Regions from separate parts of the Azotosporobacter soli genome, predicted to be linked through region 1. Evidence: riboswitches for the same ligand, from Rfam matches in the RefSeq annotation. Region 1 holds a riboswitch; each other region holds the start of a gene.
The links. Region 1 has a riboswitch for thiamine pyrophosphate ahead of thiT (energy-coupled thiamine transporter ThiT). Riboswitches for the same ligand answer to the same signal wherever they lie in the genome.

Region 1 (3,998 bases):
AGCAGTCTGCATAGGCAGGCTGCTTATTTTTTATTTCGCGTTGCCGGGCTTCGGTTCTGCGGCGGGAATATTGAGCTTAACGGGTGGGAAAGCTTTGAAGCCGTCGCGAAAGACTTCGGTCATCGTTTCGTCTTCATCCAGCAGATAGATACGGCCGGGCTGCCCGTTGTTGTCATAATCAATGCCGCTCCACCAAATCGCCAATTTAATATTCGGATATTGGCGGATCTGGCGGAACATGTTGCGCGTCCAGGCGGCCTTATCGCCGCCGACCGAACTGGCGGCAAATTCGGTCAGCATGAACGGTTTATCGAAGACTTGGCTGTACTCGGCATATAAGGGGCGGTAAATATCGTCAAAATCGCGCCACGTTTCACCGGGAAAGTAGGTGCCGGTATTGTAGCCGGTCATGCCGACGACGTCGACATATTCATCACCCGGATAGTAGACGAGTGCATGGTTCCATTTGAAGTCGGGTCTTGATACGTCGTGCGGATTCCAGACCCAGATCAGGTTATCGACGCCAGCCTGGCGGAAACGGTCGTGCAGATAGCGCCAAAGGGCGATGTACATAGCCGCATCCTTATTGGTGAAATAGGCGGAGTACCAACACCAGTCGCCGTTCATCTCATTGTTGAGACGGAAGAGGATCGGATGGTTGAATTCTTTCAGGCTTTGCGCATATTCATCGAGATAAGCGTCGTACTTGCCGTCGAGAATATCATAAATCGTGCTGGCGTTGTCTTTACGGTAATTGGCCGCCGACATTGCCACCGCGTTGCCGGGGCGGATCGACTGGAAGGTAAGCTCGACAACTTTGCCCGCAGCATAGGCCTGTTGCAAACCGCGCAGCGGGAGTCTCTCTTCCAGCGTGTGGTAACGGATGATGAAATTAAGCGGATAGTTAAGCTTTTCTTCGATCGCAGTCAGATAGGACATCGTTTCCGGCGCCGAGGGTTCAAACATGCCCCAGCTTAAAAGCGCTTTGGCGGAGAAAACGGATTGAAAGAGTGCGGCCGTTTCTTTGTTCATTGCGGAGCGCGCCGGCAGCAGCGGTTTGCTGTAGACCGCGCGTCCTGTCTGCGCAGCGAGGCGGAAACTGCTGAAGATCTCGCGCGCGTTTGTAATCGGCTGACTGGATTTGATGAAAACCGTATAGACTTCTTTCGCGTTTTTCACGAATTCGGCGCTGGCATAATAACGCTTGTCGTTCTCGATATGCGCCAGTGGCCGACGCTGCCACTCCAGGATATGTGCGCGCAAGCCGTTGATCGTGCGTGAGTCTTCCGCCAAAACCGTATGATCATTCGTGTTCAGCGTGAAACGATTTCCATAGGAAATATAATCGCGGCTGTTGTTTTCCGTACCGGAAAAATTGTCATAGTAGATCTCGATGCGCGTCGTATCATTAAAAAAGACGTTGCGCACCGGCGAAAGAGTGAAGTCTTCCTGTAAAGAGGACGGAATCAAAAGGCTGTAGCCGGCCGGGTGATCGGTAAAACGACCATACCACTCGTTTTGCGGCGTCAGTTCTTTAAGATCCTGCTCGGAGGCGGCGCTGTCGATGCTTTCGACAGGTGAGCCGTTAAGCCAGTAAGCGGCATTTGCCGAAGCGGTTGGCAGGAAAAAAAGGCAGGCGGCAAGAAATAAGACAGATAGATGCATGCGCAAAGAATTCACCTCAGTTTCATAGTATCCGGTTTAGTTTATCATAGAGAGATTCAGTTTGCAAAAGGAGCAGATCGTGATAGATGAGCAGATCATACGACTGCCTCAGTTGACGGGGCGGTTTTCATTTTCCTTGGGGCAAGAACAGCTGCTGGTGGTAGCGGGCGGGCGGATGCCGCAAAGCGAATGGCTGACGAGCTGCAGCGTGCAGCGTCATGTCTGGTGCGCCGATCGCGGCGTAGATGCCTGCCGACTGGCCGGCATCGTTCCGGAAGTACTGCTTGGCGATCGGGACAGCGGGACGATTGCCGGCTGGCAATGGGCCTCAGAACAGGGCAGCCGTGTGGCGCTCTTTCCGCAAGATAAGGACTGGACCGATTTGCAGTTGGTTTTACAAGAGGCCGGAAAAACGTTCGATGGCGCAGCGGTCATCGTAAGCGGCGCGTTTGGCGGACGTTTCGACCATGCCTGGGCTAACGCGACCAGTCTGATCTGGAGCAGGGAATGGGGCATACGGGGCTGGATCATGGCGGATGAGCAGGAGGCGCTGGTCTTATTGCCGGGACCGGCGTCGTTTGAAATTATCGATTGGCAAGCGCCTGAAGTGATCTCGCTTTTGCCGCTTGCCGGGCCTTGCAACGGTGTGCAAATGAAGGGGGGACATTGGAGTCTTCCATCCGAGCTGCTCGAACCGACGCGTCCGGCAACGCTTTGCAACCGGCCGGAAAAAGACGAGAAACCGGCCTTTCAGGTAGAAAGCGGTTGGCTGGGCATCTATTTTTCCTGGGATGCTTGTCAAGTTGTGCGGAGTATAATATGATTAGGACAAACTAAATACGCGTATTGCTAGGGGTGCCCGCCAGGGCTGAGAGATGAGACGTTGCCTCATTAACCCTTACACCTGATCTGGATAATGCCAGCGAAGGGAAGCCTGCCGTTTTTGCCAGGACTCTTTTCGGGTCGTGGTTTTTTTTATTGATAAAAGGGGGAGAAAATATGATTGACGCGGCAACCTTAACGAAAAATCTGACGGAATTGACGGCTCATCCCACATCGCTGCTTACGCTTGCGGGGCTTATATTATTGATTTTAGCAAGTCTTCGCATGCGAAAAGTCCCTTTAACGCCGCGTGTGATGGCCAATATCGGCATGATGCTCGCGCTGGCGACGGTCTTGAAAGTGTTCCGGCTCTACCATCTGCCGCAGGGAGGCAGCATCACGCTGGGCAGTATGGCGCCTATTTTGCTCTTAGCGCTCTTTTATGGACCGGAAGTCGGCTTTTTAGCCGGTTTTCTCTACGGCATCATTACGCTGGTCTTGGACCCGTATGTGCTTCATCCGCTGCAGGTGCTGTTTGACTATCCGCTGCCCTTTATTGCGCTTGGCTTAATCGGCTATTTCAAGGAACATGTAATGATGGGGACGGTAGTGGCTATGTTCGGACGTTTTATCTGCCACTTTATTTCCGGCGTCGTCTTTTTTGGCAGTTATGCGCCACCTGGCATGTCGCCCTACTGGTATTCATTGATGGTAAATGGCACGTTTATCGGTGTGGAAGGCGTTATCTGCCTAGTTGTAATGGCGGCGCTGCCATTAAAGCGCTTGTACGGCATCTTTGACAGAGAAAGGCGTTCCTATTCCTTGCCGCAGTAATTTTATAAAACGCAAAGAAGAGAGCCTGCAATCATTGCGGGCTCTCTTCTTCTTTGACGGCAATAAAAAGCCGTCTGCCGAGACTTTCACTGCAGCAGACGGCCTTATGCGAAAAGAATTTAGTCTTTAGCTTTAACGTTCCAGACCAAAGCGGCCAGGATAAAGGATACGACCGCTGCGCCGACCCAGAAATCGGCAGCCAGTGCAAAGTCATAGACTTTTTTGCCATTGACGATGGTCATGTGCGAATTGATCAAATAACCGCTGACGACTTCTTGCGCCGCTGCGCCGCCATAGCTCAAGAGGCCGATCATGCCCATTGCCGCGCCGGTAGCGCGTTTCGGACAAATGTCAACGGCCATCAGACCGCCCAGGTAGCAAACCAATGCGCCCATCGTGAAGCCGTAGAGGACCATGCTGCCCATGTCGATCATCGGATGCGCCGGAGCCCAGACGAACAAAGCAATCGACAAAGCGTAAAGAACGCCGTAAATCAAAGCAGGCATGTTGCGTTTGTGGTTAAAGAATTTGTCGGAGACGAGACCGCAAGTCAGTGCGCCGAAGATGCCGGCGAACTGCATTACACCCAAGACGCCGCTGGCGCCGAGCGTAGAATAGCCTTTGGCTTCGGTCAGATAGATGATGCCCCAGCTTTCAATCGCATAACGGGAAATGTA
Region 2 (3,998 bases), on a different contig from region 1:
GAAACGAGGAGACGATCTGCTGCGCCTGCTCGAGAATCGTTTCGCCGGCATCGGTCAACTCGACGTATTTGGTGCTTCGGTAAAAAAGCGTGACGTTCAGTCTGTTTTCCAAATCCTTGACCGCCTTACTGATCGACGGTTGTGAGACATGCAAGGTTTCCGCCGCCTTGCTGAAATTTTTCTGCCGGGCGACTTCGATGAAATAGGCAAGGTTTCGTATATCCAACGCAGCGTCCTCCTGCAATTTTTATTAGTACTCTTATTTTACAGGAAGTCAGCGGAAAATGAAACGGGCGTTGGCATATGCTTTAAAGCGGCGTATCGCACGTAAAATTAAAAGCCACTAGCCACTAGCCACTAGCCACTAGCCACTAGCCACTAGTCATTGCCCCAAGCGCTCGCGGCAGAACGAGGCAAGCGGCGTTTGACAGAGCAGATAGGCGAGCAGGCTGCCGCCGGTGGTGCTGATCAGAAACGGAATGATGAAGAAAAAAGCACCGACCTGCGAGCCAAGGAGGAATTTGGCGATCGGAAAGGCCAACAAGCCGCCGATCAGTCCGGTACCGATGATTTCGCCGAGGATCGCGCCCCAGATGCGCCCGGTTTTTTGGTACAAGAAACCGGCGCAGGCTGCGCCAATCATGCTGCCGGGGAACGCGAGCAAGGAGCCTGTGCCGAGCAGATTGCGCAGTAGTGAGGTGGTAAAGGCTGCACTGACCGCATAGCGAGTGCCGAGCAGCACGGCCAGCAGGACATTGATCGCATGCTGGATCGGAAAGCATTTGGCGATGCCGACCGGGATATAGACGATATGGGCGGAAAAGACGGCGATGGCGACGAATAAAGCGCTAAAAGTCAGTTGGCGTAGCGGCATGAGGGAGCCTCCTTTATGGTTGTTGTGAGCCGCGCTTTTGCGGCGAAAGTTTCGGGCGTCAGAGTGGAAATGGCGTCGAAGAGACGCAGGCGAAACGTGCCTAGTCCCTCGCCTTCCCGCAGTGTAGCCTGCGCCGTTTCGCCCGCCACGCCCATGACGGTGAGGCCGGTTATAGCACCGAGGAACGGATCGCCGCAGACTGCGCAGCAGGAAGCGATCAGCGCGCTTGCCATGCAGCCGGTACCTGTGATGCGAGAGAGAAAAGGATGTCCGTTGCTGATCAGACAGAGGCGATGCTTGTCGACGACGAGATCCTGTCTGCCGGTAACGCAAACAACACAGTCGAGACGCTGGGCCAAGTCGCGTGCGATTGCCGGAAGATCGTTGATTTCTTCGTCGTCGTCTTCCTGCGCGTCGACGCCTTTGATAACAGAGGCAAAGCCGGCCAGTTGTTTGATTTCGGAACGGTTGCCGCGAATCACGCTGAGCGGCAGGCAGCGAATGATCTCCTGTGCCGCGGCGCTGCGCAGCGCGGTCGCGCCGACGCCGACCGGATCAAAAATAATCGGAATGCCTTTCTCTGCCGCCGCCTGACCGGCCAAGAGCATGGCGGGCAGACGGCTGTGATCGAGCGTGCCGATATTTAGAACCAGTGCGTCGGCGGCGCTGCTCATTTCCGCCGCTTCGCCCGGGTCGTCAGCCATTACCGGCGACGCGCCGAGCGCCAGTGTGACATTGGCGCAGTCGTTGGCGGTGACGAAGTTTGTCAGTTGGTGGATCAACGGGTTTTGCGCCTGGACGCGCTCGAGCGCCTCGGCCAGCTGCTGCTTTAAGTTCATCCGGAATTCCTCCTGTGTTCATGGAATAAAATAAAAACAGCGCATCCAGAGAAAGATGCGCTGACGGCTTGTGAGTCGGCTGGCAATTCCTACGCTGGCATAATCCAGATCAGGTATAAGGGTCATGCACTTAGCGGTGCATTTCTCAGCCGGCGATACCGGCTCCCCTTGCCCATATTTAATTGTCTTAATCATAAAGCAGGCGGCGTAAAATTGCAACCGTACTTTACGCGGCAGGGATCGATTGAAAGAGATCAGCGGATCTCCAGCAGCTCTTTGCCGGTTCCGGCAGTCAGGTTAATGCAGCCGTCCGCCGAGACGACCACGGTGTCCTCGATCCGGACGCCGCCCCAACCGGGAAGATAGATGCCCGGTTCTACGGTGACCGGCGTGCCGATCGTCAGTATCCGGTCGCCGACCGGACTGAGGCGCGGTTCTTCGTGGATCATCAGTCCAAGACCGTGCCCAAGGCCATGACCGAATTGCTCGCCGTAACCGCCGCTGATGATGACCTGCCGCGCCGCGGCATCGACGTCTTTGCCGGTGATGCCGGGTTGGATTGCGGCGCAGCCGACTTCCTGCGCCTTGAGGACGAGGTTGTAGATTTCGAGCTGTTTTTCGCTTGCCGTGCCAAGGCAAAGCGTGCGCGTCATATCGGAATGGTAGCCTTTATACACTGCCCCGAAGTCCAGCGTCACCAATTCGCCTTCACACAATTCCTTTTCGCTGGCCACGCCGTGCGGCAGCGCACCGCGCGCTCCGGAGGCGACGATGAAATCGAACGCCTTGCCTTCTGCGCCGCGGCGACGCATTGCAAACTCGAGTTCCAGAGCGATGTCGCATTCTCTTGCACCGGGTTTAATCAGCGGCAGAATCTGCGCAAAAGCCTGCTGGCTAATTTCCATCGCCTGATGGATGAGGCGCAGCTCTTCGGCGTCTTTTTGCATGCGCAGCGACTCCAGGCTGCAGCTTTGCCAGGCAGATTCCGGCAATGCCGTCTTCAAGGCTTCAAAAGTATCGTGAACGACAAAGTCGCCTTCGAAGGCGATCGTCAACTTCTTGCCAGGATAGGCAGACGCCAGCGTTTCGGTCATGACCGGATAGGGCGAACCGCTGTAGCGCAGGATCGAAAAATCCGGCGCTTGCTGCGTGGCCTGCTCGACGTAACGAAAATCGGTTAGCAGCCAGGCCTGATCCGGTGTGATCAGGAGTTGGGCATTGCTGCCGCTAAAGCCCGAATAATAGCGGACGTTTTCTTTTTTGCTGACAAGCACAGCGTCGCAGGCGATGCCGGCTAAAAATTGACGCAAACGGTCGGTGCGGATGGACATCGGGAAACCTCCTTCGTATCGTGAAAAAACTTCATAAATGCTTCATTCGGCGTAGCCGGTTAAAATCCTGTGCTGCGGCGAAAAAGGGAAAGCCGGGCGCAGACGTTTGGCCTGCGCCCGGCTTTTCACGGGGCGGTTCATACGGATTCGGGCAGCGACTCCAGTTCTTCGACCGAAAGCAGATGATCCAACTTGAGAATGACCAGCAGACGTTCATCGATCTTGCCGACGCCGCTGATGTATTGGGCGTCCTTGGCGGAAACGAAAAAGGGCGCCGGTTCGATCTCGTCGGTGTCGAAGCGGACGATGTCGTTGACCTCGTCGACGATGAAGCCGACGCTGCCTTCCGACACCTGGACCAAAACAATCTTACTTTCCGGACTGATCTCGCGGTGCGGGATGTCCAGCTTGCTGCAGAGATTAAAAAGATAAATGATCTTGCCGCGTAAATTGATCATGCCGTCGATGCGCTGATCGTTGCCGGGCAGTTTTTGAATGGTGAATTTTTTTGCGCGAAGAATGCCGTTCGCCGATTCTGCGTCGATGGCAAATTCTCGGTTGCCGACTTCAAAAACAAGCAATTGGATGCGTGCCAAAGTACTCGCTCCTTTCAGTTTCAAGATGCGATCAAATGAAATTAATTTTGTTGCGTGAGTTTATAGAGTTGCTCGGATATTTCCGTCAGTTCGACGATGTTGTGTGCGACCTGGTCGATGGCCGACGCTTGTTGATTGATGATGATCGAGGTGGATTCGCCCATGCTGACGGTTTTATTGACCGACTGCGTGATGATGTTGGTAAACTCGCGGATTTTGCCGATCGTTTCCTTTGAATCGCCGGACAGTTTGCGAATCTCCTGCGCGACGACGCCGAAGCCGGCTCCGGCCTCACCGGCGCGCGCGGCCTCGATGGCGGCATTAAGGCCGAGCAGGCGCGTTTCGTCGGCGATTTCTT
Region 3 (3,998 bases), on a different contig from region 1:
TTATCTGACTATGATCCACTTCGTCTTTGCCATTCCGATCCGCGGCAGCCTATGGCAAATCGGTCTTTTGGGCTTTACCTTCACCGGAGCGTTGGTCAGCGTCGGCAGTTTCTTCTCTTCCGCAGCCAAGGACGAATTGGACGCGGTACGAAAACCGATGCTCTATATCATGCCGGCCTCGCTTTTCAGCGGCTTTAGCTGGCCGTTCATGGCGATGAATGATTTTTCCTATATCTTCTCCGCTTTGATGCCGCTGAGTTACTGCGCCGACCCGCTGCGCGACCTGCTGCTGGCCGGTTATACTCCGGTATTCTGGCAAAGCATCGCCAGCCTGCTCGCGTTCGCCGTCTTCTTCCTCTCGACGGCCTGTCTCTTGCTGAAACGTAATTCGAAGGAGGTGGCGTCATGACGTTGCGTCAACTGTTTTGGCGAGAACTGAAACAGATCTTCCTCGTAGACCGACAACGAGCCGTCTTCCTTTTCGGCGCTTCGATCATCTATGCTTTGCTCTTCGGTACGCTCTACCACAGTCATGTCATCAACGACATCCCTCTGTTGGTCTACGATCAGGATCAGTCCAAACTCAGCCGTCAACTGATTCGCGCGTTCAGCGATTCGGAAAAATTCCGCCTGGTCGCAGAAGTCAGCTCGCAGGAGGAAATGGAGGAGGCGCTCAGAAACAAGACCGCCGTTGCCGCATTGGCGATTCCGGCCGATTTTTCGCGCGACATCAAGAGCGGCCGTTCCGCAAACGTGTTGCTTGATGCGAACGGTGCGAACATCACGCTTGCCAACCCGATGATCTCCGCCACACAGGAGATCGCGCTCGGTTTTTCCAGTCAGATCGGCGTCTCTTTGCTCGAAAGCATCGGACAGCTGCCCGGTTCGGCGCAGAGCAAAGCGCTGCCGCTTTCCTACCGCCTGCGCATCCTTGACAATCCGACGCTCAGCTATTCGAATTTTTTCCTGCTCGGTCTGGCGATGACCGCCTTGCAGCAGGGCCTCTTTCTTTCAAGCGGCGCCGGAATCCTTTATGAGTTATCCGACCGCCGTCTCTTGAAGCGCATTTCTCCCGGACGTCTGCTCTTCGGCAAGCTTATCCCCTATTGGCTTTGCGGCCTATTCGCCTACGCGCTGACGCTGTCGCTGATCGTCTTCGTCTTCCATCTTCCCTGGCGGATCGGTTTTGGGCCGCTCTTCGCATTCGGCGGCGCTTTCATCTTTGCGGTGCTGATGCTGGCCGCGCTGTCAGCCAACCTGTTTCAGGACGAAGTGAGCTTCACGCAATTTTCGCTCGTTTATTCCATAAGCTCCTTCATCTTTTCCGGCTATGTCTGGCCGCAAGTCGCGATGATCAACGGCGCACAATATCTTCACTACCTCTTTCCGCTCAGCTATTTCGCCGCACCGCTGCGCAACATGGCGTTAAGCGGGCATGCGCCGCAGCTGGGACAGCACATCCTCACGCTTTTCTTGCTGGGCGCGTTATTCGGCGCCTCTGCTTATCTTCTGCTGCGTCGCGCCGCGGCCAGTCAGACCGTGGCCGTTGTCAGCGAAGAGCGACTTGCCGCTTAGCAAAAATTAGTCATTGCTGATTTTATTTTTTCCGCCTTCTGCCGAAAACTCTTTACATGACTTCTTGTTTCAGACTATAATCGAATCAAACAATTCTATAGGTAAACACAGCTGGGGGAGCCGCAAGGCTGAGAGAAAACGAATGTTTTCGACCCTTTGAACCTGATGTGGTTAGGACCACCGTAGGGAAGCTGCCAGCGCGCCTGGGTCAGGGAATCACGAAACGCTGTCAAGCTTGTCTGCAAAGACAGGCTTTTTTTATTTGCCGATTATTCTGCAAGGAGGTAGCTTTATGAACATTACATTGAACGGCCAGTCCGAAGTATTGACAGCACCCTGCTCGCTCTATGATTTCTTGCGCGCAAGAAATCTGGAGCCCGCAAAAGTAATCGTCGAACATAACGGCAATATTATTCCGCAATCCGACTGGAGCACATTGCTCTTAAAGGAAGAAGATCATTTAGAAGTATTACGTTTCGTAGGAGGAGGCTAAGCATGATGGAACCTTTACTGCTTGGCGGACGCGAATTAACGAGCCGCCTTTTTATCGGCAGCGGCAAATATGCCGATGACGCACTGATCCCCGATATTGTCGCCCGCTCCGGTTCTCAGGTCATTACCGTCGCATTGCGGCGCGTCGACCTTTCGAATCCTGATCGCAACATCCTGGCGCATATTCCCGCCGATGTTCAATTGCTGCCGAACACATCCGGCGCGCGCAACGCCGAAGAAGCGGTGCGCTTGGCACGTTTGGCCAAAGCGGCCGGCTGCGGCGACTGGATCAAGATCGAAGTGATTTCCGATCAAAAGTATCTGCTGCCGGATGGCTTTGAAACGGTAAAGGCCACGGAAATTTTAGCGGCAGAAGGCTTTGTCGTTTTACCCTATGTCAGCCCCGATCTGATGGTTGCCAAGGCTCTTGTTAAAGCTGGCGCCGCCGCGGTCATGCCGCTTGGCGCTCCGATCGGCAGCAACCGCGGGCTGCAGACAAAAGAACTGATCCGTATTTTAATCGAAGAAATACCGCTGCCGATCATTGTCGACGCCGGAATCGGCAAACCGTCGCAGGCCTGTGAAGCAATGGAAATGGGGGCTGCCGCCTGTCTCTTGAACACGGCGATCGCGAGCGCTTCCGATCCGCTTTTGATGGCCGAAGCGTTTGCACATAGCGTAATCTCCGGTCGCCAGGCTTATCTGGCGGGCGCCGGCAGCATCCGGCAATATGCGAGCGCCTCTTCGCCATTGACCGGCTTTCTGGAAGCATCATGCTGACGGGCTTCGCGCAGGAGTATCGGCGCTATCAAAGCATTTCCTTTCAGGCGACAAAAGAGCAGGTCGAGCAGGCATTGCATAAGTCTCAGTTAACGCCGGATGATTTTGCCGCCTTGCTCTCGCCTGCTGCAGAAGCCTATCTTGAAGCGCTGGCGCAAAAAGCGCATCAACTGACCGTGCAGCATTTCGGCCGCACCATCTTGCTCTACACGCCGCTTTATCTTTCCGATTATTGCAGCAACCGCTGCCTGTATTGCGGTTTCTCCAGCCAGCAATTGATCCCGCGCCACCATTTGCAGCTCGACCAAGTCGAGGCGGAAGGAAAAGCGATTGCCGCCAGCGGCCTGCGCCACATTTTGCTGCTGACCGGCGATGCGCCCAAGTTAGCCAGTCTTGACTATTTAGCAGACTGCCTGAGAATCCTTCGGCCCCACTTTGCCTCGCTGGCGCTCGAGATCTATGCGCTGGATACAGAAGGCTACCGCCGTTTGGCATTAGCCGGAGCCGACCAAATGACGATGTACCAGGAAACCTATAACCCGGTTCGCTATGCCGAAGTCCATCCGTCCGGTCCAAAGCGGGATTACCACTTCCGTCTTGCAGCGCCCGAAGCGGCTTGCCAGGCCGGTATGCGCGGCGTGAATCTCGGCGCTTTGCTCGGCCTTTCTGCCGACTGGCGAAGCGATGCGTTTTTCACCGCACTGCACGCCCATTATCTGGTGCAGCGCTACCCGGAAGTGGACATCAGTCTTTCTTTTCCGCGGCTGCGCCCGCATGGCGGTACATTTCAAGCGGCAGTCGACGTAAGCGACCGCAATCTGGTTCAGTTTATCCTGGCCAGTCGCCTCTTTTTGCCCCGCTCCGGGCTGACGCTGTCGACGCGCGAATCGGCAAATTTACGCAACCACTTGCTGCCGCTCGGCATCACGAAAATGTCGGCCGGTGTATCGACCGCGGTCGGCGGCCATACCGGTGAAGGCGAAAGCGGCCAGTTTGAAATCGCCGACCGGCGCAGCGTAGCTGAAATGTGCAGTTCGCTGCGCGAACATGGCTACCAGCCGGTCATGAAAGATTGGGAACCGTTATGAATGAGTTTGAAGAGGGACTAGCCCATTTTTTCACGGCGCATCAATTGTCCGCGATCCGTCAGA

Region 2: it holds a riboswitch for thiamine pyrophosphate, as region 1 does, so the genes downstream of both, thiM (hydroxyethylthiazole kinase) here and thiT (energy-coupled thiamine transporter ThiT) in region 1, are expected to answer to the same signal.
Region 3: it holds a riboswitch for thiamine pyrophosphate, as region 1 does, so the genes downstream of both, thiS (sulfur carrier protein ThiS) here and thiT (energy-coupled thiamine transporter ThiT) in region 1, are expected to answer to the same signal.

Annotation. Positions count from the first base shown of each region.
Region 1 covers NZ_JAUAOA010000037.1:1,529-5,526, forward strand. The annotation lists gene QTL79_RS17815 (glycoside hydrolase family 26 protein) at 31-1,665, opposite strand; gene QTL79_RS17820 (thiamine diphosphokinase) at 1,745-2,488, shown strand; TPP riboswitch at 2,507-2,613, shown strand; gene thiT (energy-coupled thiamine transporter ThiT) at 2,665-3,321, shown strand; gene QTL79_RS17830 (MFS transporter) at 3,441-3,998, opposite strand, start outside.
Region 2 covers NZ_JAUAOA010000020.1:20,047-24,044, forward strand. The annotation lists gene QTL79_RS14375 (LysR family transcriptional regulator) at 1-226, opposite strand, end outside; gene thiW (energy coupling factor transporter S component ThiW) at 383-874, opposite strand; gene thiM (hydroxyethylthiazole kinase) at 856-1,713, opposite strand; TPP riboswitch at 1,782-1,892, opposite strand; gene QTL79_RS14390 (M24 family metallopeptidase) at 1,968-3,044, opposite strand; gene QTL79_RS14395 (chemotaxis protein CheW) at 3,182-3,640, opposite strand; gene QTL79_RS14400 (PocR ligand-binding domain-containing protein) at 3,682-3,998, opposite strand, start outside.
Region 3 covers NZ_JAUAOA010000001.1:291,120-295,117, forward strand. The annotation lists gene QTL79_RS01295 (ABC transporter permease) at 1-409, shown strand, start outside; gene QTL79_RS01300 (ABC transporter permease) at 406-1,575, shown strand; TPP riboswitch at 1,679-1,781, shown strand; gene thiS (sulfur carrier protein ThiS) at 1,868-2,068, shown strand; gene QTL79_RS01310 (thiazole synthase) at 2,071-2,847, shown strand; gene thiH (2-iminoacetate synthase ThiH) at 2,841-3,935, shown strand; gene thiF (sulfur carrier protein ThiS adenylyltransferase ThiF) at 3,932-3,998, shown strand, end outside.